4 regions of the Rhodococcus sp. MPR-R1B genome follow, and region 1 is predicted to be linked to each of the others. Evidence: riboswitches for the same ligand, from Rfam matches in the RefSeq annotation. Region 1 holds a riboswitch; each other region holds the start of a gene.

Region 1 (7,432 bases):
TCCGCGACCGTCAGATCGATCTCGGTGTTGCTGTGCTGATCAACGGTCGCGATCCGACGCGCGATGTCGCGGCGTTTCCAGTCGGACAACGGGGTTCGGTCCAGGGTCACGACACCGGATGTCGGACGATTGTGCCCGGCAAGCAGTTTCAGCAGCGTCGATTTCCCCGAACCGTTGGGGCCGAGAAGCCCCACCGTACTTCCGGTTGTAGGCGAGACGTCGAGGTCGTCGACTATGAGCGCCCCGCCGACCCGCCAACTGACGCCGGTAGCTTCGAGTGTCATGGCCTGGCCTTCCGTCTCCAGAGGATGACGGCAAACGCAGGCACACCGACCAGCGCGGTCACCACACCGGCCGGGAGTTCCTGCGGCGCAATGGCTGTGCGTGCCACAGCGTCGACCCAGACAAGGAAGATGGAGCCGATCAGTGCGGACGCGGGCAGGAGTCGGCGGTGGTTCGAACCGACGAGAGCCCGCGCCGCGTGCGGGAGGACCAGGCCCACGAAGCCGATGGCACCTGCGACGCTCACGATCACCGCGGTCATCAAGGCTGTTGCCAACAACAGGGTCACACGCACCCGCCACACGTTCACCCCCAGCGACGACGCCGCGTCCTCGCCGAAGGCAAAGGCGTCGAGTGCGCGGGAGTGAGTCAGACAGACCACGAGGCCGACTGCGACCACCGCAGCGCAGAGTGCGACGTCGAGCCAGTCGGCGCCGCCGAGTGAGCCCAGGAGCCAGAACATCACGCCGCGGGTCTGCTCGGGATCGGCCGAGGTGATGACGATGAACGAGGTGAGCGCGGAGAACAGTTGGGTCGCGGCGACACCGGCCAGGATCACCCGGTCCGGCGTGCCGCCGGCCGCATGGGCGAGCAGCAGCACAAGGGCGAAGGAGATCACCGCGCCGATGAAGGCGCCGCTCGACAGGCCGATCAGTCCCGACCCGACTCCGAGGATCACGATCAGTACGGCACCGGTCGAGGCGCCGGACGAGATACCGAGGACAAACGGATCGGCCAGCGGATTGCGAAGCAGCGATTGCATGATCGCACCGCACAGCCCGAGACCGGCACCGCAGAGCGCGGCGAGCAGGGTGCGCGGCAGACGGAGGTCCCACACGATGCCGTCACGGATAGGGGTGACGTCCGCCGCGGTACCGCCGAGATGGCCGACGACAATCGAAGCCACCTCACCGACCGACAGACCGGCCGGCCCCAACGTGATGGCAACGGCGGCTGATCCGGCCAGCGTGACAACACCGATCACCCACAGCAGGGTGACGGTCGTCGGGTTGTCACGCAGCCGAACTCTTGTCGTCATCTCACGCCGTAGACCACGTAGTCGTCGAACAGTTGCCAGACCGTCCCCGACTCCCGAAAACCTGCTTGCGCGAGCGCCGCCAACTGGAAGTCGACGGCTGTGGGCGCGGTGGCGTCACGTCCGGCGAATCTGCGCTCTCGCTCGTCGGTCATTGGTCCGATGCCGTGAGTGGCCCGCAGCTCGTCCCACCAGCTGTCCCACTCGGGAGCGCCCGCAGCAAAGGCGGAGCGTTGCGTCTGCTCGTCGTGAGCGTTCGCCCATCGGCTTATGACGGGGGATCGGCCGTCGAAGCGAAAGTGATCACCATTGAGCAGAACGCCGGCAGGGCTCAGCAGTTCGCGGCACTGCCGATACACCTCGACGAGCTGCTGCGGTTGCAACCAGTGCAGCGCGGTTGTCGACACTATCGCCTGAACCGGCGCAGCCACCGAATTCGGCCAATCGGCTCCCGCCAGGTCTGCGTCGATCAGCTGCAGTCGGTCACCGAAACGCGTCGACGACTGGCGGGCGAGCTCCAGCAGCATCGGGTCGTAATCGATCCCCACAACGCTCGCATGCTCGAACTTTTCGAGAATCCGGGCGCTCAGTGAACCCGGCCCGCAGGCCAGGTCGACAACCGTGAACGGGGCGTGCGCGTGCTGCAATTCGAGGACGTCGAGAATCACGTCGAAGCGCTTCTCACGGTCGGCGATGTATGCCGCCTGCTGGTCGTCCCACCGACGCACCAGTTCACAGATCTCCGCGGACATCTAGACCACACCCAACTGGCGCAGCCCGTCGGAGAGCTGTTCGATGCCACCGACATTGCGGATCGAGGGATCCATCGTCGTTCCTTCGAGGATGATGTAACGCTTGTTCTTCACTGCGGTGAGCTTGCTGGCGACCGGGTCCGATTCGAGGAACGCGATCTTGTCTGCGGCACTGTCGCCGTCTCCACCGCGGTCGAGATCTGCGAGCACCAGCACGGTCGGGTCTCGATCGAGGACACTCTCCCAACCGATTTCGGGCCAGTACTGCTTGTTGTCGTCGAAGGCGTTCTTCGCACCCACCGCGTCGGTCATGATTCCCGGTGCACCGCAGCACCCGGCGAAGTACGGAGTCTTCGTGGCTGCGTACCACCACGCCAGCGTCACGTTCTCAGCTCCCAGTGCCGCCGTGGCGGTGGCCGCGCGATCCTTCAAATTCTCGGTGAGGTCGACACCTTTGTCCTTGACATCGAACAGTGTTGCCACGTCGTCGATTTCGTCGTACAAGTCGTCGAGCGTGAGGGCCTTGCTCTGCTCGGCATCCTGACCGGTGCACTCGCTGGGTGACTGATATGTCGCGACACCGAGGTCGGTGAACTTGATCCGGTCGGCGATGCCCTCCGAGGTGAACGTGTAGTTGAACGTCGTGTAGACCATGTCCGGTTCGCGTTCGAGGACACTTTCGAATGACGGGAACTCGGTGTCGAACGCCTGGACCTGACCACGCGCCTCGCGCAGTTCTGGGAGGACATCGTCATCGCTCATGGCGTACCCGGCCATCCGGTCCTGCACTCCCAGTGCGAACAGCATCTCTGCTGCAGGTTGATTTACCGCGATTGCCCGTTCGATCGGTCGCTCCACCGTGACGTCTCGGCCACAGTTCTGGACTGTCACGCGCGATTGTTCGGAAGAGTTGGATTGTCGGGCAGCACTGTCGTCGGAGGAGCAGGCAACCAACGACGCGCTCAACAGGGCAGCGACGGCGGCGGCGGGTAGGCGAAGTCTGGACAGACGCATGGAATCTCGTTCTCGCAGGGGCTCGTTCGCGGAGCCCGTTACCGTGTGAACAGGCGCCTGTTGACCCCTGCTGCCAGCCGGTATTCGGACTCGAGATCGCCCCACCCGAGCGCCTTCCCAGATTCTCATCCAGTGGCGTAAGCCCGGGCGGTCACCCTCACCGCTGCGCGTCAGTTCCGGATTCACACCGGATTCCCTGACCCCCTGTGTGGAGGTCCGCTGGCACAGAGGAACTTATCACCGCAGTGCACCGCCGGTCAGGTCGGCTGGTGTGAGGCAATCAGATCTCGATGGCCAGGTCGTCGATGTCGGTGAGGGTTCCGCCGTCGGCGAGGATGCGCTCGTAGTTCTCGCGTCGACGGAGGTCGATTTCGGTGTTGCTGACGCCCTCCTTCCAATATCCGAATATCGCGACGTCGTTTTTGTCGAGTCCGACGGTCGATCGAAAGTGCTTCCGGATTGCGCGCATCTCGTTGCGTTCACCGGCGCCCCACACGACGTAGCTCGCGGGATTGGCGAGCTCGCGTGCTCGTACCGCCAGTGGGCCGTCGGGCTCGGCCGGATCTGCGCTCACGCGGTGAAGCTCCAGGCCGGGGAGGGCGGGCAGTTCGGCGAAGGCGACCTCGTCATCTGTTGTGACCCAGCCGATTCCGACGACGTCGGTAGGTAACTGCTCGATGATCGAGTGCAATGCGGGTATTGCGGTGCCGTCCAGAAAAAGTGCGATACGTCGACCAGGAACATCAGGGATCAAGAAGTGTGGCCGCGGACCGGTGAGGCCGAAGGTGTCACCGACGGCCAACGTTGCTGCCCACCTCATCATCGGACTGGTCTGTCCGTGCAGGACCACATCGACGACGATCGATCCGCTCGCTGAATCGTAGGAACGCACCGTGTACACGCGCGAAGCGTCGTCGAAGGCCGGCCCGAGATTCATGCGTACGGTCACATTCGGGCGTGACCAGGTCGGATCGTCGGTCGACTCCGTCAAACGAGCCGTGATCCGCAGCAGGTGATCGCTCGGTCGCTCCATCGCTTCGACGATCGCGAGAACGTCGTTGAGTCCGCGATTGTGGTCAGCGGTCCTTAGGACGGTCGTCGGGGGAGTTGTTGTGCGCGAGGCGTCTGCATGTGTCATCGACTGTGCTCCTGGATCGGGTTTTCGGGATGCCGCCAGGTTAGTGCTGCCTAAGTCGAGCGAGTTGTCCAGAAGTGACATCTGATTACCTGAATGATTCGGGTCTCGAAACGACGCGGTTGAGCGAGTGGTGCCGGCGCTGCTACCGTGCCTGTGATGTCCATACGCCGCTGTTCTCTCGCTTCCGGCCGTGCACTGCGCACGGCCCGATTCGGCGTAGCGACTTTCCGACGTGGGCGTAAGGCGATCGACCGCCGCCCGTCCGGTCTTGTCTGGATCGAAAGAGCCTTGGCCGCACCGGCCGGATCCGTCTGACATTCGCCACTTCGGCGAGCATTGCCTCGCCGAGATTTCGCAGTGCCACACCTGTTGCAGTGCTGCGCATTTCCCGTACCTGAAGTTTCTCGCGGGTGAGTTGTGAGTGTCGGCGCCACCGAGCCTGGAATGCCAGCCAACTCGTTTTCGTGAAAGGTACACAGCAATGAATCGTTTCGAAGGTCGTCGTATTCTCGTCACCGGCGCAGGATCTGGAATCGGGCAGGCCACCGCGCTGCGGTTGCTCGCCGAAGGTGGCCGCGTGGTCGCTGCCGACATCTCCGAGCAGGGTTTGGCGAACACCCGGAAATCGGCAGAACATGCTTCGACGGAGGATCGCCTCGACACCGTCGTCGTCGATATCGGTGACGAGAGTTCCGTCATCAAGGTTGTGGGTCAGGCGATTTCGACTCTCGGGGGATTGGACGTACTGGTCAACGCCGCCGGGATACTGCGTGGTGGGCACACCCACGAGACCTCGCTGGACCTGTGGAATCAGGTGCTCTCCGTGAATTTGACGGGCACTTTCCTCGTCACCCGCCAGGCACTGCCGGCTCTCCTCGCCACCGCCAACGCAGTCGTGGTGAATTTCAGTTCCACCTCCGCGGCCTTCGCGCACCCGTACATGGCCGCGTACGCCGCAAGTAAGGGAGGAATCCAGTCCTTCACTCACGCACTGGCTCTCGAATACGGCAAGCAGGGTCTGCGTGCCGTCGCGGTGGCTCCGGGCAGTGTGAAGAGCGGGATCACCGACACTACGGCGTCGTACTTGCCGGAAGACACCGACTGGTCGCTCTTCGGCAAGTTGTCACCGATTCTGAGCACTGATCTGGAGTCCGGTGGTGCCCCCATGGCCGGGCCGGAAAGTGTTGCGGGAGTTATCGCGATGTTGGCATCCGACGATGGTGCCTTCATCACGGGCACGGAGATCCGTGTCGACGGCGGCACACACGCCTGATTCTGAGTCCGTCTGACGGCCCGCACAGGCAGGCCGTCAGACGCGAGCCGTCATTCTTGCGAGCGAGTGATGGCGGGGACGACGTAGGACTGATCGAGCACGGCGGGCGAAGGTTCGTACATTCTCAGTACCGGTCGGAAATCCCCGCGCGGTGCGGGCAGCCAGTTTGCCTTCGCCGTGGGATCTTTCGGCTCCTCGTGGCTGATCGTGATCGTCAACGCACCGTCGGCGTCGTGGACGATTCCTGGAGTGCGGTCGCCGATCGAGTATCGGTCGACGGGGTTCGCCACGAGGAAGAAGTCCGGCACCGAGTACATCGTCAGCGACCAGAAGGCGCTCACCGGCGGAGTGGGGTCGAGTCTTATTGTGTAGGTGTGGGTTCCGTTCAACTGCTCGCCCTGATCGTCGACGTAGGTCATGATGTACGCCGCTTCGTAAGGGTGGTTGCCCCACAGCCCGCCCTTGGCAGCCGCGGCGCGTTCGACGATGCGCAACTTGGGATCGGCGATCTTGAATTGTGAATCGTCGATTGTGCCGACCTCGAAGTAGTCGAGGTTGTAGTCGAAGGCGTGGAATGTGAGCTTCCATCCGTTGACTTCGGGGCTGGAGCCTTTCGTGAGGGCCTCGAGCAGGTTCTTCTCACCGATCGTCAATCCGTCAGCCAACGCGGCTGCCTCGTCGGCAGACAGCGATACGTAGGGAGAGGCCCCGTGCTCGGTGATTCCGATCAGGGAGAAGGAATCCTGGAGTTCTCGATCTCGCGGGGCCGGCGGAAACGCCTGTGACCAGATGCGGAGTTTCTCGAGGAACAGGAGGTCCTGGCTTACCCCGGGTTCGGGCACTGGGAGACCCGCCGAGTTTCCGGTGGAGTCGACGACGGTCAGCGTGGTGGCGTCCTGCAAGGCGTGCACCGCAGGGAGGTCGTCGTCGCCACCGCATGCCCACCGGCCCACGATCGACGCAATGTTCGTGGGAAATCTGATCACCGTGGTCTGGTCCGCCGGGGTTCCCGTCCAGGTGGGTGGGACGAGAAGGAAGTCTCCGCTCTTCGTGCCGGTGGCCCGATGCCCGACGTAAGCGAAATTGTTTGTCCAGGCGTCCACGAACTGGAGGACGTAGTAACGGCCATCGGTATCGGGGACGTGCAGCGCAACGGGGCCGACAGAGAGATCGATCTGCGCCATGGAATACACGGTGTCGTTGTTGATCGTGACGAAAGTGTCTGCCGGCCCGGCCAGTGTTCGGGCGTGGCTGAAGGTGTTGAAAGGTGCGGCGGGGTTCGCTCCGACACCGTTGTGAACATACCGATGGACCTGGTCGAGATTGAAAACGAGGGGAAATCCGTAGATATACGCCTGAGCTGCAAGCTCGGTGCGACTGGTGTCTGTCATCTCTGCCCTCTCGTCGTGCACGTCGGTTCGAAGTCCACCCTGCGGGAACCCTGCCGTCGGGGCATCACCCGCCGAGGGTGACGACGGTAGAGGGAGAAGACATGTCGGATCAGGAGAGTGCGGCATTGGTCGCTGTCGCAGACGAGTGGAACGTCGCGATGTGCTCGAACGACGCCGAACGGATCGGCGATTTCATGGCAGACGACTGGGTGATCGTCTCGGAATCCGGAGTGTCGACCAAAGCGGAGTTCCTGGGTTTCGTGGCCTCGGGCGACCTGACTCATTCGACGATGGACCGCGTCGGGAGCGCTCGCGTGCGTTTCTTCGGTGACGTCGCACTGTTCACCACGCGGATCGTCAATACCGCGCACTACGGCGGCAGACAATACGACGCCGACGAGTGGACCACCGACGTGTTCGCGCGGCGAGACGGTCGTTGGTGCTGCGTGTTGAGCCACATCACGCCGGCGGTCGAGGCGAAGATCGAGGACGTGGAACTATGACGTAGAGATAAGAGAAAGGCTGATGTTTTAACGGTGACACTAT
Region 2 (7,432 bases), on a different contig from region 1:
ATTTACCAAACCCCGAACTTCGGTCACTCGCGTCGTTGGGATCAGGACGCTCGTCGTGCCGGATTCGATCCGCAGCGGATCGACGGGATCTGGAACTGGGACGTGGTGCGCTCAGAACTCGACGGCCGAACCCGAGCCTCGGCCACTGTCGGTGACAGCAACATGGGTAACTCCAACGGCGCGAAGTTCGACCTCACACAGAACTACATTCCCGCCGCCGAAGCCACCGGACGAGCCACCGTCTGTTACGGACATCAGGTGCTCGCGATCAGTCGCGAACGTGATGGACGCTACGTCGTCGACGTCGAATCGACGGATCCGACGGGTGGCGTTCTGGCCCGGAAGACTCTTACCTGTGACCGTCTGTTCCTCGGCGCCGGCTCGATCGGCACCTCCGAACTGCTGGTACGCGCCCAGGCGACGGGCGCGCTGCCCAACCTCAACGAACACGTCGGTAAGGGCTGGGGAACGAACGGCGACGCCGGGATGGTGCGCTCGTTCGGCTTCAGTGACGGCACTGCGCAAGCCTCACCGTCGGCATCACGCATCGTCGACGAGTCGGGAATGCCACTCTCCCTCGAGAATTGGTATGTCCCCGGCTTGCCCGTCAACATCGGCATGCTCGGAACATTGGGGATGACCCTCGACTCGCAGCGCGCCGACTTCGCCTACGACGGCGGCTCCGATCGGGTGGTGCTGAACTGGCCGAAGAACGGCAACGACGCCACCGTCGAGGCACTACGCGCCGTCCAGAACAAGATGGCCTTCGCCGGCACCACGCTGCCGTCCGCCCTGCCGTTCGCGAAAGACGTCAATTCCTCGTTCACCGCGCATCCCCTAGGCGGTGCGGTTCTGGGCAAGGCCACCGACGGCTACGGGCGAGTCAAGGGCTACGACGGCCTGTACGTGATGGACGGCGCTGCCATTCCGGGCAGCACCGGCACCGTCAACCCGTCACTGACCATCACTGCTCTGGCGGAGCGGAACATCGCTCAGATCATCAAGTCCGGACGCTGACTCACTTCAGCGCCCGGACCTGACGGTGATCGAGGTTTACTCCCCCTCGAGCTCGCCTTCGGTTTCGAGGTACACCTGACGCAAGCCGTCGAGTGTCTTCTGCTCGGGGTGCTCCCACATGTTGCGTTCGGCGGCTTCGAGGAGCCGCTCGGCGATTCCGTGCAAGGCCCACGGGTTGGACTGCGTCATGAACTTCTGGTTCTGCTCGTCCAGAACGTAGGTCTCGGCGAGCTTTTCGTACATCCAGTCCGCGACCACGTTGGTGGTGGCGTCGTACCCGAAGAGGTAGTCGACCGTGGCCGCCATCTCGAACGCACCCTTGTACCCGTGACGGCGCATCGCGTCGAGCCAGCGGGGATTGACCACGCGCGCCCGGAAGACACGTGCGGTCTCTTCCGAAAGTGTGCGTGTGCGAACCGATTCCGGCCGAGTGCTGTCGCCGATGTACGCCTCGGGCGACTTTCCGGTCAGCGCGCGCACGGTCGCAACCATGCCGCCGTGGTACTGGAAGTAGTCGTCCGAATCGGCGATGTCGTGCTCACGCGTGTCGGTGTTCTTGGCCGCCACGTTGATTCGACGGTAAGCACTGCGCATGTCGTCGGCTGCCGGGATTCCGTCGAGCCCACGGCCGTACGCGAAGCCGCCCCAGTTGGTGTACACCTCGGCGAGGTCGTCGTCACCGCGCCAGGTCTTGGAGTCGATGAGTTGCAGCAGGCCGGCGCCGTAAGTTCCGGGCTTCGAACCGAAGATGCGGGTGGTCGCACGCCTGGCATCGCCGTGCTCGGCAAGGTCGGCCTGCGCGTGGGCGCGCACGTAGTTCTGCTCGTCCGTCTCGTCCAATGCGGCGACCAACTGAACAGCGTCGTCGAGCAGTGCGAGCACGTGCGGGAACGCATCACGGAAGAATCCGGAGATGCGGACGGTGACGTCGATGCGCGGGCGGCCGAGCTCTTCGAGATCGATGACTTCGAGGTTGACCACACGTCGGCTTGCTTCGTCCCAGACAGGGCGAACACCGAGGAGCGCGAACACTTCGGCGATGTCGTCGCCGGAGGTACGCATGGCGGCGGTACCCCACACGGACAGACCCACCGAGCGCGGGTACTCGCCGTGATCGGCGAGATATCGAGCGGCGAGCGACTCGGCCATCGCCTGACCGGTCTCCCACGCAAGTCGTGAGGGAACTGCCTTGGGATCGACGGAGTAGAAGTTACGACCGGTGGGAAGCACGTTGATCAGGCCGCGCAGCGGTGACCCACTCGGGCCGGCGGCGATGAAGCCGCCGTCGAGCGCGTGCAGGACCTGCTTGATCTCGTTGTTCGTCTGTCGGAGGCGTGGAACCACTTCGGTGGCGGCGAACTGAAGGATCTTCACGACGGTCTCGTCGTCGCTGAGTTGTTCTGCCGCAGCGGGGTTCCAATCGGCGTCGTACATGCCGCGAACCAGAGCGTGCGCCTTTTCCTCGACGTCGTCGACACGGTTGCGGGACTCGTCGCCGTCTTCGCTGAGCCCGAGAGCTTCGCGCAGACCAGGGACACTCTGTTCGCCGCCCCACATCTGACGGGCACGGAGCATGGCCAGGACCAGTTCGATTTCGGCGTCGCCCTCGGGTGCGCGGCCGAGAATGTGCAGACCGTCGCGGATCTGGACGTCCTTGATCTCACACAGCCACCCGTCGACGTGCAGGAGCATGTCGTCGAACACGTCTTCTTCGGGACGCTCCGCGAGGCCGAGGTCGTGGTCCATCTTGGCCGCCCGCATCAGCGTCCAGATCTGCTGGCGAATGGCAGGGAGCTTGGACGGGTCGAGTGCGGAGATATTGGAGTGCTCGTCGAGCAGTTGCTCGAGGCGGGAGATGTCGCCGTAGCTTTCGGCGCGGGCCATCGGCGGGATCAGGTGATCGACGAGAGTCGCGTGGGCGCGACGCTTTGCCTGTGTTCCTTCACCCGGGTCGTTGACGAGGAACGGGTAGATCAGCGGCAGGTCGCCCAGGGCTGCGTCGGTACCGCAGTTGCTGGACATGCCGAGTGTCTTGCCGGGCAACCATTCGAGGTTTCCGTGCTTGCCGAGGTGCACAACGGCGTCGGCGCCGAATCCGCCGTTGTCCGGTGTTGCAGCGATCCAGCGGTAGGCCGCGAGGTAGTGGTGGCTCGGCGGCAGATCCGGGTCGTGGTAGATCGCGACGGGCTTTTCACCGAATCCCCGCGGCGGCTGGACCATGAGGACGATGTTGTTGAATCGCAGTGCCGCGATGACAATTTCGCCGTCGGGATCCTGCGAGCGGTCGACGTACAGCTCTCCGGGCGCTGCGCCCCAGTGCTCTTCGACACCGCTGCGCAGTTCCTCGGGCAGGGTGGCGAACCATTCGCGGTACTTCGCTGCCGAGATGCGGATCGGATTGCCCTCGAGCTGCTCGGCAGTGAGCCAGTCGGGATCCTGTCCGCCGGCCGCGATCAGGGCATGGATCAGCGCGTCGCCGTCCTTCGCCGCCAGGCCGGGAACTGCGTCCGGACCGTCGACCGGACCGAGATCGTAACCGGCAGAACGCATTTCGGTGAGCAGGTCGATTGCGCTCGCCGGAGTATCGAGACCGACGGCGTTGCCGATGCGGGCGTGCTTGGTCGGGTACGCCGAGAGCATCAGAGCAACGCGACGCTCGGTGGTGGGAATGTGGCGCAGCTTGCCGTGACGGACCGCGATCCCGGCGACACGGGCAGCGCGCTCGACGTCGGGGACGTACGTGGACAGTCCGTCGGAGTCGATTTCCTTGAAGGAGAACGGGACGGTAATGATGCGGCCGTCGAATTCCGGCACCGCGACCTGGGTCGCGACGTCGAGAGGCGACAGTCCGTCGTCGTTCTCGTCCCAGGTGGCGCGGCTACTGGTCAGGCACAGGCCCTGCAGGATGGGGACGTCGAGCGCAGCGAGTGCGGCGACATCCCAGGCTTCGTCGTCGCCACCGGCGGACGCGGTCGCGGGCTTCGTGCCACCGGCAGCAAGAACTGTCACGACCATGGCGTCGGCGCGGCGGAGCGTGCTCAGAAGTTCGGCTTCTGCGGTTCGCAGAGATGCGCAGTAGATCGGCAGCGCGGTGCCACCGGCCTCGGCGACCGCGTCGCACAACGCCTGGATGTACCGGGTGTTTCCGGCCAAATGCTGGGCGCGGTAGTACAGAACTGCGATGACCGGACCGCTCGCCGAGTCGAGATCGGGCGCGAAATCAGCGATGCCCCAGGAAGGCAGGTGGGCCGGCGGTTCGAACCCGTGGCCGGTGAGCAGGACGGTGTCGGACAGGAAGTGGTGCAGCTGTGCCAGATTCTGTGCGCCACCCTCGGCCAGGTAGTTGTGCGCCTCGGCAGCAACACCGGCGGAAACCGTCGAGCACTCCATGAGGTCGGCGTCCGGCGCGTGCTCGCCGCCGAGAACGACTACGGGAAGTCCGGAGGCGAGGACCATGTCCAAGCCGTCTTCCCAGCTGCGACGGCTGCCGAGGATACGAACGATCACGAGGTCGACGCCGTCGAGCAAGGGCGGCAAGTCCTCCGAGACCAGCAAGCGTGAGGGGTTGGCCCAGCGGTAGGAAACTCCGTCGCCGGCTTCCTGGCTGGCGCGGGCGCTCAGCAGATCGGTGTCGGACGTGGAGAGCAGAAGAATCACGGGTGAAGCCTTCCTGGGGTTTCGCGCCCCGTGGCACAGATCTGTCATCGACGGCGGTTGAGGGTCTGACTCGTGTTTCCGGGCGGAAACACGTCCCGCTCGAGCAACACTCACAGTGGCGCGACCGCACCGGACTTTCACCGGTTTCCTCAACTGCCGTCACTGGTGGTGGTGATGCTACCGGTCCGCAGAAGGCACTCATGACAGGTCGTACCCTGGAGCCATGCCCACGGACCGTTCACAGCCAGACGCGTGCCCGGGTGCACTGCAAGTTCACCACGCCGCCGACGGCGCACTGGCACGCGTGCGCCTACCCGGCGGACTCCTCACCCCCACCCAGTTGCAGACGCTCGCCGACGCGGCGCGCGATCTGGGCAACGGGCAGATGGAACTCACCTCGAGGGGCAACGTACAACTGCGCTCGGTCTCGGACCCCGAAGCCTTCGCGGCGCGTATCGCTTCGGCCGGTCTGCTGCCGTCAGCGACGCACGAGCGAGTGCGCAACATCCTCGCGTCCCCACTGTCCGGCCGTATCGGGGGCGTAGCCGACATTCGTGAACTGGTCCACCGTCTCGATTCGGCGATCCAAGCAGATCAAGCATTGGCGGATCTGCCAGGGCGAACCCTGTTCACCCTCGACGACGGGCGCGGAGACATCACCGGGCTACGGGGCGATTTCGGACTCCATGCGCGCAGCGCCACCGAGCATTCACTGGTGCTCGCCGGTCACCACACCACTCATCTCGTCCAGGCGGACGACGCCGTCGAATTGCTCCTCGCGGCGGCTCGATCGTTCCTCGACGTTCGCGACAAGCACTGGCGCCTGGCCGAGGTTCCGGACGGAATCGAACGCACCCTCGAGCAGCTGGGTCTGAGCGCCGAGTCCACCGTTGCGGCGGACCTCACGCCGGATGCACGGCCCACTGTCGGCTGGCTCGAGCAGCGCGACGGGACCGTAGCTCTGGGCGGCGGCCTGCGATTCGGACTGCTCGACGCTCGGCTGGCCGAGTTCCTCGCCGCCGTCGACAAGCCCGTCGTCGTGACGCCGTGGCGATCGGTGCATATCTTCGACCTCGACGAATGGGCAGCCGAGCAGGTAGTCCGGGTGCTGGCACCCATGGGGTTGATCTTCGACGAGAACTCACCGTGGCTCGAGGTCACCGCCTGCACCGGAAGTCCGGGATGCGAGAAGTCGCTCGCCGACGTGCGCGCCGACGCGATCACCGCCGTCGAGCAGGCAGAACTTCCGGTTGTCGGGCGCCAGCACTGGGCCGGGTGCGACCGCAGCTGCGGACGTCCCCGCGGGGACGTAGCGGATGTGATCGCGACGGGTGACGGTTACCGGGTGAATCCGCCCGATCGGTGATGCCTCTATCGTGTGGCACATGATCGAGTACATCCGTGACGGCGCGGAAATCTATCGCCAGTCCTTTGCCACCATTCGGGCCGAAGCCGACCTGAGCCGTTTCCCGGCGGATGTCTCGCAAGCTGTAGTGCGCATGATTCATGCAAGTGGCCAGGTCGATCTCGTCGACGACGTCGCCTTCACACCCGGTGTCGTCTCGGCTGCGCGCGCAGCTCTGCGCGACGGCGCGCCGATCTTCTGCGACGCCCAGATGGTGGCTGCCGGCATCACGCGCAAGCGTCTGCCCGCCGGCAACGACGTCATCTGCACCCTCGGCGATCCGCGGGTTCCCGTGCTGGCGTCGACCATCGACAACACTCGCTCGGCGGCTGCTCTCGAACTGTGGGGAGCCAAGCTCGAGGGCGCTGTTGTCGCGATCGGAAACGCACCCACCGCACTGTTCCATCTCCTGAACCTCATCGAAGCCGGCGCACCCCGTCCGGCCGCCATCGTCGGAGGTCCGGTCGGCTTCATCGGCGCTGCCGAGTCGAAGGAAGCCCTCATCGAACACGCCAGCGGGATCGATCATCTCGTTCTCCGCGGCCGACGCGGCGGCAGCGCGATCACCGCCGCCGTCGTCAATGCGATTGCGAGCGAAGTCGAATGAGTGCAGGCAAGCTCTGGGGTGTCGGTATCGGCCCCGGCGATCCCGAATTGGTGACCGTCAAGGCAGCCCGCGTCATCGGCGAGGCCGATGTGGTTGCGTTCCACTCCGCGCGGCACGGCAAGAGCATCTCCCGCGGAGTTGCAGCGCCGTACATGCGCGAAGGACAGATCGAAGAACACCTCGTCTACCCCGTGACCACCGAGACCGTTGATCATCCCGGATACCAGGGCGCGATGGACGAGTTCTACGAAGCAGCTGCCGAACGGCTGGCAGTTCACCTCGCGGCCGGTCGAACCGTCGCGTTGCTCGCCGCCGGCGATCCGCTCTTCTACAGCTCCTACATGCACATGCACAAGAGACTGGCCGATCGCTTCGACGCCGAAGTGATTCCCGGCGTCACCTCCGTCAGCGCGGCATCTGCTGCACTCGGAAAGCCGCTGGTCGAGGGTGAAGAGATCCTCACGATCCTGCCCGGAACGTTGCCGCAGGCCGAGCTGACCAGGCGGCTCAAGGAAACCGACGCCGCGGCCATCCTCAAGCTCGGACGTACCTTCCCACCGGTCCTCCAATCGCTCGAGGATTCCGGCCGCCTCGGCGAGGCCCACTACGTCGAGCGCGCGAGCACCACACGTCAACGCGTCGAATCCGCTGCCGAGGTCGACCCGGACGGAGTTCCGTACTTTTCGATCGCCATCGTTCCGAGCCCGTCGAACAACCCTCGACCCGCAGCCGAGTCTCGCGGCGAG
Region 3 (7,432 bases), on a different contig from region 1:
TCCACTAGGTCTGTTGCTGAAGAGTTTCGGGCGCAGTGGGGTGCGCGCTCGTCCTTGCGTCGCGTGACGTGATTTCGGATGAGATGTGGGCGGCCGTTGTTCCGAGGGTGTGAAGGCCATGCGCCGTCCGCCAGTAGACCGGCGCACCATCGTCGAGGCGATGGAGTGGCCAGGCCGGCAAACCCTAGGCCGGTTCAGCGCCCGACAAGTCCTCGACCGCATACGGGGTCGTTCCTTCGAACAGAACACCGATCCCGAAAGGATCGGCCATCTCGAGCCTTGACTCAGCGAACCGCAGCAGCCAGGTTCCGTCAGCCCAGATCACCGCCTCAGGTTCGCCGAACAGTGACTCCGTGGCGTCCAACTCCACGAGTTCGGAGTGGCGGAGGCCGAACTGTGGCCCACGCAGCTGTTGACGCAGGTAATCGGCGGCGACTTCGGCAAACTCACCGAACCGGGCCATCACGGTCGCAGCGAGCTCACACACCGCAGACTCCGGCACGGTGGCCGGCTCGATAACCAGACTCACCGGCCTGGAGTCACCGACCCCCTGGACATCGATGATCGATGTCCAGCACGCCAACGAATCGTCCGAGTCGACACGCGAAAACACTGCTGAGCCGACCACAACACTCTCAGGTAAGTCATCCACGACCCCTAGTCGAACACGGCTCTCCGCAGGATCCCAGGCACTCTTCAGCGACATGATCCAGTCGCGATCAGTGGCCGATGCCGACCTTCGCGTGAACCTTTTTCATCCACACAGGAGCCCACCAGTTCGCTTCGCCCATCAACTTCACGAGCGAGGGCACGAGCAACATGCGGATGATGGTCGCGTCGACGATCAGCGCGACGATCATGCCGACGCCCAGGAACTTCATCACTGACAGCCCTGACATTGCGAAGGCCCCCGTCACCACTATCAGGAGTAAGGCGGCAGCCGTCACGATGCGGCCGGTGCGCTCGGTTCCGAACTTGACCGCTTCCTCTGTCGTCGCTCCCGCGTTCTTGGCCTCGACCATCCGTGACATCAGGAAAACCTCGTAGTCCGTGGACAATCCGAAGACCACCGCCAGGATGAGCACGACAAACGTAGCCTCCAGCGGAGTTTGACTGACCCCGAGGAGTTCGACGCCGTGTCCGTCCTGGAAGACGAAGGTGAGGACACCGAAGGTGGTCGCGAGACTCAGGGCTGCCATCAGCACCGCCTTGATCGGCAGCACCACCGAACCGAACGCGAGGAACAACAGGATCAGGGTGGATCCGACCATGATGAGGATCATCACCGGTAGCCAGTGCAGGACGGCGTTGTTGCCGTCGTCGACCATGGCTTGACCGCCGCCGACAAGCAGCACCGTTCCGTCGGGAGCGGAGATCGCACGCAGATCTGTCACTGCGGCGCTCTGTGATTGGGGTGTAGAGCCCTCGCTGTAGAGAGCCTGAACCGCGACGAGTTGATTGGTGCTCGCGACGACGGTCGCCTGACCGATGCCCTCGACTCGACCGGCGGACTCGGCGATCGCTGCACCTTCGGCCGGGGTGAGAGTGTTCCCGTCCTCGGCCTGAAGGATCATCGTTGCGCCGTTTCCGGTTTGCGGGAAGTCGTTGACCAACGTGTCCATTGCGACGCGAGCGGGGTCGTTGTCCGGTAGTGCGGTGTACGAGAGTTCTCCCAGCCGGGCGCCGAGCAGCGGCGAGGCCATCACGAGCAGCACAGCCACGATCGTCACCGAGACTGCGACCGGACGCTTCATCACCCACGTGACGACGCGGCCCCAGAACTTGCGCGAGCGTTCCTCGCCGCGTTGCGCCGCATCCTTGCGCCACGTCAGGGCGTTGATGCGATGCCCCAGAATGGCAAGCAGCGCAGGCACAGCGGTCAGCGACAGGACGGCCGCGCTCAATACTGCGGCGATCGCGCCGAAGCCCAGAGACCGGATGACGGCCTGGGGGAATACGAGCATGCCGCTGAACGCACAGATCAGCAGTAGACCCGAGAACATGACGGTGCGACCCGCCGTCAGAACTGTCCGCTGAGCAGCCGCTCCCGGGTCCGAGCCCGAATTCAGTTCTTCACGGAACCGACCGACCACGAACAGTCCGTAGTCGATGGCAAGTCCCAACCCGAGAAGAGAAGCGACGTTGATCGAGAACGAGGACACATCGGTGATCAGCGTGAGGATTCGCAGAACGGCCAAAGCGCTCAGGACACTGAGTACACCCACGAACACGGGCACGGCAGCGGCGACGATGCCGCCGAAGATAAAGACCAACAGCACCAGAGTGATCGGAATGGCGATGGCTTCGGCGACCACCAGGTCCTTCTCGAGCTTGGTGTTGAATGCGACGCCGACGACGGTGTTACCCGCGAATTGTGCCTCGGCACCTTCGACTTCGAGCTTCGGCAGGAGATCGGCGAAAGTGGCGGGCGTGACGCCCGAGTCCGGTGCCAACGTGATCGCAACGGCCGCCATGGATCCGTCGTTCGAGAGCAGGCTGGCCTTCGCTGCGGCGTCTGTTCCCCAATACGATTTCACCGAAGCGGTCGGCACTTCGGTTTTGAATTGGTCGACGGCGGCTGTCACTGCCGGCCCGATGTCGTCCAGAGTCTTGCCGTCCGTGGGCGAGTAGATCGCGATGATGTCCGGGGTCTGCGGTCCGAGATTGTCTTCGATGATGTCGGCGACCTTCGCGGAGTCGCTGCCCGGATCGATGAAGCCGCCCTGGCTGAGCTTGCCGAACACTCCGAGTCCCCACACCCCACTGATGAGAACTATCAGAACCGCGAGGCTCAGTACCCACCATTTCCGGGCGACGACGGTTTGGGCCCAGCGTGTCATGTATCAACTCCGGTGTGTGGGGGCGTCTGGCCAGATCGACTGTAGTGGGCGTTTGGTCTTGAATCGGAAACGTCATGCATACTGCTCGAAGCACTTGCAAGCCACGCGTGTGGGGGAAGCCGGTCCGAATCCGGCGCTGACCCGCAACGGTAGGTCGATTCTCGGTAGTCACCGAGTGTCGGCAAGCCCGATTACCCGCCGCGCGGTGTGCGACATCCATTCGTCGTGGTCTACGAAAAGGAAGTCCAGCAGGAGCTCTGGCCGAGGATCAGCGTGCGGGCGGAGTTGTCTGTCGGATTCTCATTCGTGGCTCAGAGCCCTTACGAGGTCCCCGTGTCACTTCAGTTCTCCCCGTCCCGCGCCGCCGCTGTTCTCATCGCGGTCGCCTTGGTTTCGGCAGGTTGTTCCAAAGGTCAGGAATCAGAGTCGGCGTCTGCTGCGGAATCCTTCGCACAGCCGGTATCCGTGACCAACTGCGATCGCGAGATGACCTTCGATTCGCCGCCGCAGCGCATCGTGTCTTTGAACGGACACGTCACCGAAGCCCTCATCGAGATCGGCGCGGGTGATCGGATTGTCGGGCGGGCGTACAGCGACAACCCGCCAACTGCCGAGACCGCCGATGTATTCAACAAGATTCCCAGCCTTTCCGATACGTTCCCCAGCATGGAGCAGGTCCTCGACGTCGATCCGGACTTCGTGGTCGGAGGAATGACCAGTGCCTTCAACGAGAAGCAAGGCCGTTCCCGAGACGCTTTCGGCGAGCGCGGAATCAACACCTTCCTCTTCTCGGAATACTGTGGCACCGGTTTCCCCGACATCGGATTGCTCGAGAACGACTACACGCAACTCGGTCGAGTCCTGGGCGTCGAAGATTCCGCCCGCGAGGTCGCAGAGCAGATCAGCGATGGTCTCGATTCCGTCCGCGCTTCGGTCGGAGACGCGGCGCCGGTACCGACCTTCTTCTACGACAGCGGTGACCAGGTTCCGACGACCATCGGCGGAGTCGGCGTCGGTCAATTGGTCGCGGAATACTCCGGCGTCTCGAACATCTTCGCCGAAGGGACAAAGCCCTACATCGACGCATCGTGGGAAGCTGTTGCCGAGCGTGCACCCCAGGCAATCGTGGTCATCGACTACGGCGACAAGACAGCCGAGCAGAAGATCGACTTCCTCCGTGCCCAGCCGTTGATGGCGACCACCCCTGCTGTGCAGCAGAACCGGTTCGTCGTGGTTCCTCTCGCTGACCTGTTCGAGAGTTCACGGTTGGTGCGTTCGGCACAGACCATCGCAACAGCCTTCCATCCAGGCGCTGACGCGGCGAAGTGACCCGCACGCGTTACGGGTACGGCGCCCTGCTTGTCGGCTTGGCGGTCGCCTTGGCGATCGTCCTGGGGTTGGCCGTCTCCTTGGGATCGGTTCGCATTCCCGTCGGTGACGTCTGGGCGATAGTCGGAGCCCGTTTGGCGCCAGGGACTTTCGAGACGTGGTGGACCGCGGCGCGGGAGTCGATCGTGATCGACTCCCGCCTGCCACGTGCACTCACTGCCGCGGTAGTGGGTGCTTCGTTGGCCATGGCAGGTGCAGTTGCTCAAGCTGTCACCCGTAATCCGCTTGCCGATCCGTATCTGCTCGGAGTCTCGTCGGGCGCGGGATTCATGGTGGTGCTCGTGTCGGTGCTGGGTTTCGGCGCCGGCCTCCTCGGGGTTTTCACGATTCCGGTCGCAGCATTCGCCGGGGCGATGATCCCGTTGTTTCTCGCACTGCTGATCGGCGGCCGGTATCCGCAGCCGACCGCGATCATTTTGGTGGGTGTCGCGCTCGCCCAGATATTCTCGGCGCTCATCACCTTTTGCATCCTGGTATTGGCCGATGATCGGCACGTGACGTCGGTGATGCACTGGATTGCCGGCGGATTCGGTGATGCACGATGGTCGACGCTGATCTTCCCGACGATCGCACTCGCCGTCGTCGGCACAGCCCTTCTGTTCAGTTCGCGATGGATGGACGTTTTGCAGACCGGTGACGACGGGGCCGCTGCACTCGGTATGAACGTCCGACGGTTCCGTGTCTTGTCCTTGCTCGCGGTCTCCGTACTCGCGGGCGCAGCAGTCAGCGTTGCCGGTGGAATCGGTTTCATCGGTCTGCTGATCCCGCATCTGGCCGGCTTCATCGTCGGCACCAGAGCAATTCGACTGCTCCCTGCTGCAGCCCTGCTGGGCGCCGTCGCGATGGTTGCCGCGGATACCGCTGCGCGCTCGGTGGCACAATCCACTGAAGTTCCGGTCGGAGTGATCACGGCCCTCGTGGGTGCACCGATCTTCGTCTGGATGCTCTACCGGCAGTATCGGAGGCTCGAACAGTGACACAGGCCAGAACAGTGACACAGGCCAGAACAGTGACACAGACCAGAACAGTGACACTCCCGAAAGACTCCGAAACTGCGCCCCTGCTCGAACTCGTCGAGACCCGGGCGCGGCTCGGAAATCGCGAAGTGTTGCGCGGCATCACTTTCGCAGTCAAGTCCGGTGAAATATTGGGCTTGGTCGGGCCGAACGGCAGTGGCAAGACGACGGCGCTGCGCTGCTGCTACAACGCTTTGACGCCGACAGGTGGCGCAGTTCTGATCGATCAAGTCGACTCGACGACGCTCTCGCGTAAGGACATCGCCCGAACTGTCTCGGCAAGTGTTCAAGAACCCACTGTCTCGGCAGGACTGTCGGTTCGTGAATCGATCGCGCTCGGACGAACTCCGCACCGCAGCTGGTTGGACCGAAGCACGGAGCGCGATACCGCCATCGTGGACCGGTGCATCGAGCAGGTCGGTTTGGTCGAGCTTGCCGGACGAGACGTATCGACCCTGTCGGGTGGTGAGCGGCAACGTGTCTCGATAGCTCGCGCATTGGCTCAGGAGCCCAAGGTTCTGTTGTTGGACGAGCCGACCAATCATCTCGATCTTCGTCACCAGTTGATCGTGATGGAACTGCTTACCGAACTTGCGTCGGCGGGGCTCGCAGTTGTGGTCACGATGCACGATCTACGGTTGGCAGTCGAGTACTGCGACAACCTTGCCGTGCTCACCGAAGGTGAACTCCGCGCGTGTGGGTCTACGGTCGAGGTGTTGGACGAGCCGTTGTTGGCCGAGGTTTTCGGCATCAGGGCGCGAGTCGAACGCGGAGTACGTCCGCGGATGGAGATATTGGGGCTGGCATGACGGAATCGGTGGCCGGGATCTACGCCCGTATGGCAGTAGCTGTGCCGTTCTTCGACAACCTGAGCGCGTATCCGGATACGGTGCCCGCGGTGTTGATGACCGACCCCCAGTGGTTGGCAGCACGTGTCGCCGATACGGCAGAGCGATGGGGGAGTGCGGACAGTCGAGTGAACGGCACGTTGTGGTGGTACTCGGCCAGCTCGACGCTGACCGGCATTCCGATCGGAACCGGGATGGTCACCGGGTTCGCGGCCGATCCATCGTTGGACGGTGGGCGGATCTTCTTGCGTGACAACGGCTATCTGGGCGGGTTTGCTGCCGGATCGGTCATTCCGATCTCGCGGAGTGTGGCGGAGTTGGGCCACGCGATGTTCCGCTCACTCAGTCCCGTGATCGAGGTACTCGCCGAGGTGTCCGGCGTTCGGCAGCAGGCGCTGTGGGCGATCGCGACGGACTCCATCGCCAATCGCAGCCTCGACGCCGCCGGTAGCGCGAGGGAACGCGGAAGTGCATTTGCTGCCGGCCTGATCGATGTTCTCCGCGGTGAGAACCCGGGCATTCCGGTTCCGCGTTTCGTCGATGTCGGCCGCAATGAAAGTGTTGTGCGCGTTTCTAATCCGTTGACACCGGTGGCATCCGGGCGACGCAGATTCACGCAGCGCGCGTCGTGCTGCCTGATTTACGAGGTGCCCGGTGAAGGTAAGTGCACCAGTTGCCCGAAGCGCGCACCCGAAGATCGGGTGCGCGCCTTGGCTGCTCTGGTGTGACTGGACCCAGGCTTTTACCGGGTCGGGTGTTGTCAGGTCAGTGAGCTGCGACCTTGGAACGGTCGAGTCCCAGCGCGTCGGTCATCGTGAAGAACAGGTCGGTCTGGTCCGTGAGACCGCTGACGTTGGCCGCATGCGGGCCGAAAGCTGCTACGCGCAACTGAGTTCCGGTGTGTCCTTCGGACTCGACGGCCGGATCCTCGGACGTTCCGTAGCTGATCGTCATCTCCGAGCCGTCCTTGGTGGTCAGCTTGTGGGTCAGGCCGGGGTAGACGATTTCCTGGGCGCGCTCGACCGGGATGTTCTGGTCCTTGGCGATGGTGGCGATGTCGTCGGCGCTGACATTGGTGACGATCTGGCTGGTGTGAGCGTGGTCGGCTGTGACGATGACCAGGGTTTCTCCGTCGGTCTTCGCAAATTCGAGTGCCTTCTGCACAGCTTCGTCGAGGTCGACGGTTTCACCGATCTGACCGCATGCGTTGGCTGCGTGATCCTGCTTGTCGATCGAGGCACCTTCGACCTGGAGGAAGAATCCGTTGTCGTTGACCTTCAGTAGGTCGATGGCCTTCTGAGTCATGTCCGCGAGCTTCGGTACGTCGGAGGTTCGCTTG
Region 4 (7,432 bases), on a different contig from region 1:
AGGTACGACCACGGATGCATCGGACGTGACGGTCGGAGTTGTCGGTGACCAGAACAACGGGGGAGAGCCGCGATCGGGTGGCACCGTGTCGTTTGCCACCTACAACGGGATCAGTAGCCTCGATCCGGCTGACCGTCAGGACGGCGGCGCTACCGGTGGTAGCGAAATGGCAGCCATCTACGACCTTCTCATGCGCTTCGATACGTCGGCGGGCGAGTATGTTCCCCACTTGGCTCAGTCGTTGTCGGCCAACGGCGACAACACGGTGTGGACACTGAAATTGCGCGACGGCGTCACCTTCAGCGACGGCACTCCGATGGACAGTGCGGCAGTCCTGTGGAGCATCGATCACTATCTGCAGAAGAAGGGAACTCACGCGCTGGTGTGGAAGACCGCTGTGCGCGAGACGAATTCACCGGATCCGAGTACGGTCGTCTTTACATTGGCGCAGCCGTGGGACGAGTTCCCGATCATGTTCACCACCGGTCCCGGCATGATCGTCGCGCCCTCGTCGATGGCTACCGGCACGTTCACCCCGATCGGGGCAGGCCCGTTCACCGTCGAGAAGTTCGCCTCCCAGGACGAATTGGTGCTCGCTGCCCGTCCGACGTACTGGGACGGGGCGCCGTACCTCGAGAAGTTGCGCTTTCCCGCAATCGTCAACGAGAAGAGCAAACTGGAAGGATTGCACACCGACGGAATCCAGGTTGCCTATCTGAAGTCTCCCGACTTCATTCACGAGGCTTTCGAAGCCGGTGATCCCGGATTTGTGTACTCGGCCAGCATGGCCGGAGTTCTGGCAATCAATCAGCGCGACGATCGGGCAGCGAAGGACGAGCGCGTGCGTAAGGCGATTGTCGCTGCGGTGGACCCGAATACGTTCAACGAGCGAGTTCAGGGCGGCTTCGGCGAACCCGGCACCGACATGTTCGCGTCGTGGTCGCAGTGGCACGGATCGGTGGCCGGGAACGGCTTCGACCCCGAGGCGGCCAAGAAGTATCTCGCCGAGGCGAAGGCGGACGGTTACGACGGAAAACTGACGTACGTCGGGATGAACGATCCGGCGACACAGCGCAGCGCACTGACGTTTCAGTCGCTCTTGCAGGCAGTGGGTTTCACGGTCGACATCACCTACGCAACCAGCATCAACGATCTGATTTCCATGCTGTACGCAAAGCATGACTACGACGTGTCCTACTTCGCGTTCAACGTGCTGGAAGAGTCACCGTTCGTGCGTATGTACGGCAACCTGTTCAGCGATTCGCCGTCGAACATCCTCGGTTACAAGAACGCTCGGATGGACGAGTTGCTCGGCAAGCTGCAAACAGCGTCGGGCGAGGATGAGCGGCGAGCCGTCATCGACGATATTCAGACCGTGGTCAACGAGACGGCGCCGATGGCCGTGGTCAACTCCGGCAAGGTCTTCATCCCGTGGCGCGAGAACGTCCACGGAGTGACCCCGAGTGCGGACGGGATTCTGCTCTTCGGCAATACGTGGTTGAGCTGACCCCCGTGCGCCTTTTTGGTAGTTCCCACTACCAAAAAGGCGCACAGGGGCTTTGCCCCTAAAGCTCCGCTCGTACCAACTTCGCGGCTTCGACGAGGTTACGAAGCGATGCTTCGACCTCGATCGGCCCCCGTGTCTTCAATCCGCAGTCCGGATTGACCCACAATCGTTCGACAGGAACAGCTTTGAGTGCCTCACGCAGGGATTCGGCAATCTCGTCGACGCTCGGCACCCGCGGCGAGTGGATGTCGTAGACACCCGGGCCGACGCCGAGATCGAACCCGACCGAACTGAGATCGTCGAGGACCTCCATGTGTGAGCGCGCCGCCTCGATGGACGTGACGTCCGCGTCGAGGCCGGCGATGGCGCCGATCACCGCTCCGAACTCGGAGTAGCACAGGTGCGTGTGGATCGCAGTGGAATCCGCGACGCCCGAGGTAGCCAACCGGAAGGCGCCGACCGACCAGTCCAGGTAGGCGCGCTGATCCTCGGCACGCAGTGGGAGCAGTTCTCGCAGAGCCGGTTCGTCGACCTGGATGATTCCGATTCCGGCGGCCTGCAGATCGACGGTCTCGTCTCGAATTGCCAGTGCGACTTGATTTGCCGAGTCGGCGAGGGGTTGGTCGTCACGGACGAACGACCAGGCCAGAATGGTGACGGGTCCGGTGAGCATGCCCTTGACCGGCTTGTCGGTCAGGGACTGCGCGTACGTGATCCAGTCGACGGTCATCTGCTTCGGGCGCGAGACGTCGCCGTACAGAATCGGCGGACGCACGCAGCGGGTGCCGTACGACTGGACCCAACCGTTGGCGGTGGCGAAGAATCCGTCCAACTGCTCCGCGAAGTACTGGACCATGTCGTTGCGTTCCGGCTCACCGTGAACAAGCACGTCCAGGTCCAGCTTTTCTTGGAGCGCAACAACTTCGGCAATTTCGGCGCGCATACGGTTGACGTACTCGGCTTCGTCGATCTCGCCCTTGCGCAGTGCTGCGCGAGCGATGCGGATCTTCGAGGTTTGCGGGTACGAACCGATGGTCGTCGTGGGCAGCGGCGGCAGAGAAAGCAGCTCGTCCTGGGCAGCGCGACGTTCGGCGGCGGGCGCGCGACCGGTTGCCGAGTTCAGCACCGCGTCCAGACGGCCTCGAACACTCGCATCATTAAGTCTGCGATCGTCCTTGCGGGTCGACGCGGCCGCTCGTGCCAGAGCGAACTCGTCCTCCACCGACTCTCGGCCCAGTGTGAGAGCGGTTGCGAGAGTTACTACTTCCTTGACCTTCTCGGTGCCGAACGCGAGCCACGAGCGCAGGGCCTTGTCGACATCGGACTCAGCGTCGAGTGTGTACGGAACGTGCAGCAGAGAGCACGACGTGGAGACGGCAAGCGTGTCGACGCTGCCGAGCAAGGCACCCAAAGTGCTCAGTGCCGAGTCCAGATCGGACCGCCAGATGTTTCGTCCGTCGACCACTCCGGCGACGATTAGTTTGCGGGCGAGTTCAGGTACGGAGCCGATCGAATCCTGACCGGCCACCAGGTCGACGGCAAATCCTTCGACGCCGGTGGACGCAAGCGCGGGCAACGCGTCACGCAGCGAACCGAAGTACGACGCCAACAGGATCGACGGCCGCTCGGACAGCGCTGAAAGCTGTTCGTACGCAGCGCGTGCCGCTTCGATTTCCTCATCGGTGCGATCGCCCACGAGGGCGGGTTCGTCGAGCTGAACCCAGCTCGCACCGGCCTTCGCGAGCCGACCGAGTAGATCCGCGTAGAGGGGGAGTAGTTCGTCGAGCCGCGAGAGCAGCGGCTCGTCTGTGCCGACAGCCTTCGAGAGCAGCAGGAAGGTGACCGGTCCGATGACGACCGGGCGGGCTGCAATGCCGTCGGAAAGTGCTTCTGCCAGTTCGGACAAGACCTTGGACGGGTCGAGTGCGAACGTGGTGGACGGTGAAATCTCCGGCACCAGGTAGTGGTAGTTGGTGTCGAACCACTTCGTCATTTCGAGTGGCGCGATGGTGTCCGTCCCACGGGCGGCGGCAAAGTAGCGGTCCAACGGATCGGCGACCGACGCGACGCGGTCGGGCAGCGCGCCGAGAAGAACTGCGGTGTCGAGCATCTGGTCGTAGAAGGAGAAGGTATTGACCGGGATGGAGTCGAGGCCCAGGTCACGGAGGTCGGCCAAGCCCTGCCGACGGAGGTCACGGGCGACAGCCTGCAGGGCGTCGGCGTCGATGCGCCCTGCCCAGTAGCTTTCGGTTGCCCGCTTGAGTTCTCGATGAGGACCGATGCGCGGTGAGCCCAGCACGGTCGAAGTGAATGTTGTTGTCACGGAGTTTCTCCAGATTGCCAATGCATTGATGGCCACTGCCGGCAGACGGGTACACCTCACGAGACCTCGAGTTTCGGCGGACAGTACTGCCCGCACCGCACACGAGGTCCGATGGAGATCTACACGCCCATTCCACGAGGCGGTGGACCGTCGGGCACGGCGTGCCCGACACAGTCGGCAGGTCTTCGGACTCGCGGGCACTCGATCGAGTTGGATCGAACCTACTGGCCGTCGCTTCCCAGGCGGATGCCCAGTGCACATAAACGGCGGTCGTTCCTGCTTACCGCTGCGGGACAGTCCCGGATTTTCACCGGGTTCCCTCTCACTCCGACAGCTTGCGCTGACGGGGCTTCGACGCCGGGAACGGTCTTCGGGGCTCCTCATGACCGCGCCGGGCGAACCAGCTGCATCGACCAGCATAAGGCCAACCCTCCCTGAGCAGTCAAGGAGAGTCGGCGAAGGGCGCTACGCGCGTGACATGTAGGAATTCGAGTCCGGTGGTACGCGCGGAAGATTCTCGGAGGAACGTAGATTCTCCGCCATTTCGACAAGCAGATCCTGCGAAGACGGCGATAGATCGACGACGCGAGAGGTGAGGTTTCGCAGGCGCACGTTGTGCAGCTGTTCGAGGAGAGAGAGGTCCGCCTCGCCGCCCGAGATCGCGGGCGGAGTTTGATCGGACGGGGCGTAGAAGTAGTCCGGATGGACGTTGAAGAAGTGGGCGAGGGCGGCAACCACTTCGGGTGACGGGTTGGTTCGGACGCCGGTGCGCAGTTGGGACAGGTACGGCGTCGAGATGCGGCAGCCGAACTCGGTCATGCCGCGAACGACCATCGCGTTGGTGACGTGAAAGTCGGCAGTCTCGAACAGCGAGTTCAAGCGATCGTTGAACTGGTTCGACATGAGACGTCCCTTCCCCCGTTACGCACAGGCTCCGTCGATTCAATTAACTGCATCATAGCCAGTTATCGAACGATTAGCTGTTTTGGATTCTCGCGAAGGGGTTTGTTTGCAGGGAAAACCCCTAGGGTAGAAGGTCCCTACTTTGAGTGATCTGGACAAATCGCCGTCAAGAATCGAACGGCGAACTATTTGCCGGGGAAGTGGATTCCGGCCATGCGGATCAGAGCCAGCCGTTCGACTCGGCGATTCTGACGGCTTCCGCGCGCGTCGACGCACCTGTCTTGCCCATCGCGGATGACAGATGATTTCGAACTGTCCCTGCGGACAAGAAGAGCGCCCCTGCGATGGCTGCCACGGGTGCGCCGTCGTGAGCGGCGCGCAGTACTTGGGTCTCACGCTCCGTCAGGGGCGACTCGCCGCTGACGAGGCTGTCGGCCGCAAGGGTGGGATCGACGACGCGCAGTCCGGCGTGGACACGCCTGACTGCGTCGGCCAACTGCCTGGCGGGTGTGTCCTTGACGACGAACCCGCCGGCCCCGGCGTGCAGGGCTTTGCGAAGAAATCCGGGACGTCCGAACGTGGTGACGATCAGGACTCGGGTGTCGGGTGCTGCCTCGCGAAGGGCCGCCGTCGCGGCGATTCCGTCCATGCCGGGCATCTCGACGTCCAGAAGCGCGACATCCGGGCGGTGTTCGAGAACAGCGGCCACAACCTCGTCGCCGCGACCGACCTCGGCCACCACGGAGAGGTCGGATTCCAGATCGAGTAGTGCGGCCAACGCTCCTCGCACGAGCGCCTGGTCGTCCGCCAAGAGCAGCCGTATGGTTGCTCGATCGCCCTGGCTGTTCACTCTGTCTCCTGTTCGACTACCTGAAGTGCAAACCCCTGCGGCTGGGGATGAGTGATGATCACTCGTGCGCCCGACGCTCCGGCGCGCTCGCGTAATCCGATCAGACCGTTGCCGGAAGACGTCGACCCGGCCCCTTGCCCGTCGTCGACGACCGACGCACTATTTTCGTCGACCGTGATCCGGCAGTGGGTCGCACCGCTGTGTCGAACGACGTTGGTGACGCCCTCACGGATCGTCCATGCAAAGAGTTCGCGAAGACGCGTGGGAACCATGTCGGTACTGCTCGGCACCTCGTCCTCGATGCCAGCCGCACGCAATGCCTCTCGTGCTCGGGCTATTTCGACGGGAAGAGAAATCCCACGAAATCCTTCGACGGCCGAGCGCACGTCTGCCAACGCGTCACGCGAAAGTCTTTCGAGGTCGTCGAGTTCGTTGCGCGCACGTTCGATATCGACATCGAGTAGGCGATTGGCCAGTTCGGCTTTGATCGTGATGACGGTCAGCGAGTGTCCGAGGATGTCGTGCAGATCGCGCGCCATCCTCGTTCGCTCCTCCATGATTGCCCGCTGCTCCTGCTCTTCGCGTTCATGGAGCATGGCGAAGTTGCGGCTGATCAGGGACATGATGCCCCAGGTCGCGAATGCGGCCGCGCAGACTCCGAGCGAGAGTCCGGAGTAGTTCCCCCACCCGGACGAGAGGCTGACTATCTCCACGGAGGCCGCGAACACCAAGGCGAGAATGCCGCCGGCGACGGTCGGCAACAGTGTCACCGCTGTCACCGCGAGGTACGGTGCTGCTGCCAAACCTGTCGGCCCGACGCTCACGATCATCACGGCGGCCAACGCGGTCAAGGCGGCCAAAGTCAGTGCAGCTTCGCGAATCGTCGGCCGAGTCATCGTCATTCGACGCCGCTGCTGCGTTGTGGCGAAGGTGTAGAGGTAGAGGGCACTGAAGGCGATCGTCGCGAGAATCCCTGTCCAGCCGCGCAGTTCGTCGCGTAGATTCCATCCCTCGATCAGCGGCCCGCCGAGAAATACCATCCAGACCGCCGCGAAGAGAACGCCGAAACGATTCCGCCGCGGGAGCGCGACGGAATCTTCTCGGTCAGTCGTTTGCGACAACTACACACGCTCCGTATCTCGTTGGAACCGCCAGATCGCTCCGCCGGCGAAGATGGCGAACCACACCAGGATATTGACGATCCAGGTCCAGTGAATGCTATTGCCCGTCAACGGTGCGTGGGCGAGGGCGTTGATGCCGAACATCGGGGTGAACTGTGCGATGGTCGCCCATACGGAACCGTCGGTGAGTGGTACGAAGAGTCCGCCGCCGAATGCGAGCAGAGCCAGTCCCGGTCCGAGCAACTGCATGACGTTCTCACTGGGGAGTAGGTACCCCATGAACAGGCCGAAGGCCGCGAAGATCGACGATCCCAGCCAGGCGATCAATGCCGTTGTGAACCAGAGTGATCCGTCCATCTGCGCCGAGGTGAACGCGCCGACGACGTAGACCACGAGAATCGAGACGAGACCGAGCAGCATCGCCATGATCAGTTTGACGGCGATGTAGGCGACCGGGGTCAGGGGAGTCAGCCGAAGTTGTCGGCTCCACCCGGACGCTCGTTCGATCGAGACCATCGCGCCGCCGCTGGTGGTGGCCAGCATCGCGCCGTACAGGGCCATGCTGATCATGATGTACGCGGCGACATTGCCGTGCCCGATCCCGTGGTCGTCGTCGCCTTGACCGAGACCGAAGACGAGGAAGAAGACAACCGGCATGACGAGCGTGAAGATCATCGTGCGCCGGTTGCGAGTCAGGCGACGAAATTCCAGTCGCAGTAGCGTCGTGT

Evidence for each region. Region 1 has a riboswitch for cobalamin ahead of AC1Q61_RS28855 (ABC transporter substrate-binding protein). Riboswitches for the same ligand answer to the same signal wherever they lie in the genome.
Region 2: it holds a riboswitch for cobalamin, as region 1 does, so the genes downstream of both, AC1Q61_RS17330 (cobaltochelatase subunit CobN) here and AC1Q61_RS28855 (ABC transporter substrate-binding protein) in region 1, are expected to answer to the same signal.
Region 3: it holds a riboswitch for cobalamin, as region 1 does, so the genes downstream of both, AC1Q61_RS20920 (ABC transporter substrate-binding protein) here and AC1Q61_RS28855 (ABC transporter substrate-binding protein) in region 1, are expected to answer to the same signal.
Region 4: it holds a riboswitch for cobalamin, as region 1 does, so the genes downstream of both, metE (5-methyltetrahydropteroyltriglutamate--homocysteine S-methyltransferase) here and AC1Q61_RS28855 (ABC transporter substrate-binding protein) in region 1, are expected to answer to the same signal.

What each region holds. Positions count from the first base shown of each region.
Region 1 is NZ_JBXAFO010000033.1:3,698-11,129, reverse strand. Features, by position in the region: gene AC1Q61_RS28870 (ABC transporter ATP-binding protein) at 1-284, opposite strand, end outside; gene AC1Q61_RS28865 (FecCD family ABC transporter permease) at 281-1,321, opposite strand; gene AC1Q61_RS28860 (class I SAM-dependent methyltransferase) at 1,318-2,070, opposite strand; gene AC1Q61_RS28855 (ABC transporter substrate-binding protein) at 2,071-3,084, opposite strand; cobalamin riboswitch at 3,143-3,323, opposite strand; gene AC1Q61_RS28850 (siderophore-interacting protein) at 3,365-4,222, opposite strand; gene AC1Q61_RS28845 (hypothetical protein) at 4,379-4,537, shown strand; gene AC1Q61_RS28840 (SDR family NAD(P)-dependent oxidoreductase) at 4,704-5,495, shown strand; gene AC1Q61_RS28835 (DUF1254 domain-containing protein) at 5,546-6,886, opposite strand; gene AC1Q61_RS28830 (nuclear transport factor 2 family protein) at 6,988-7,389, shown strand.
Region 2 is NZ_JBXAFO010000011.1:99,560-106,991, reverse strand. Features, by position in the region: gene AC1Q61_RS17335 (GMC oxidoreductase) at 1-1,017, shown strand, start outside; gene AC1Q61_RS17330 (cobaltochelatase subunit CobN) at 1,054-4,674, opposite strand; cobalamin riboswitch at 4,714-4,846, opposite strand; gene cobG (precorrin-3B synthase) at 4,898-6,040, shown strand; gene AC1Q61_RS17320 (precorrin-8X methylmutase) at 6,060-6,686, shown strand; gene cobJ (precorrin-3B C(17)-methyltransferase) at 6,683-7,432, shown strand, end outside.
Region 3 is NZ_JBXAFO010000015.1:121,321-128,752, forward strand. Features, by position in the region: gene AC1Q61_RS20910 (hypothetical protein) at 185-652, opposite strand; gene AC1Q61_RS20915 (MMPL family transporter) at 720-2,840, opposite strand; cobalamin riboswitch at 2,912-3,057, shown strand; gene AC1Q61_RS20920 (ABC transporter substrate-binding protein) at 3,174-4,169, shown strand; gene AC1Q61_RS20925 (FecCD family ABC transporter permease) at 4,166-5,206, shown strand; gene AC1Q61_RS20930 (ABC transporter ATP-binding protein) at 5,257-6,054, shown strand; gene AC1Q61_RS20935 ((2Fe-2S)-binding protein) at 6,051-6,821, shown strand; gene phoA (alkaline phosphatase) at 6,859-7,432, opposite strand, start outside.
Region 4 is NZ_JBXAFO010000002.1:204,447-211,878, forward strand. Features, by position in the region: gene AC1Q61_RS03665 (ABC transporter substrate-binding protein) at 1-1,507, shown strand, start outside; gene metE (5-methyltetrahydropteroyltriglutamate--homocysteine S-methyltransferase) at 1,566-3,830, opposite strand; cobalamin riboswitch at 3,990-4,198, opposite strand; gene AC1Q61_RS03675 (helix-turn-helix domain-containing protein) at 4,296-4,733, opposite strand; gene AC1Q61_RS03680 (response regulator transcription factor) at 4,954-5,583, opposite strand; gene AC1Q61_RS03685 (sensor histidine kinase) at 5,580-6,704, opposite strand; gene AC1Q61_RS03690 (ABC transporter permease) at 6,705-7,432, opposite strand, start outside.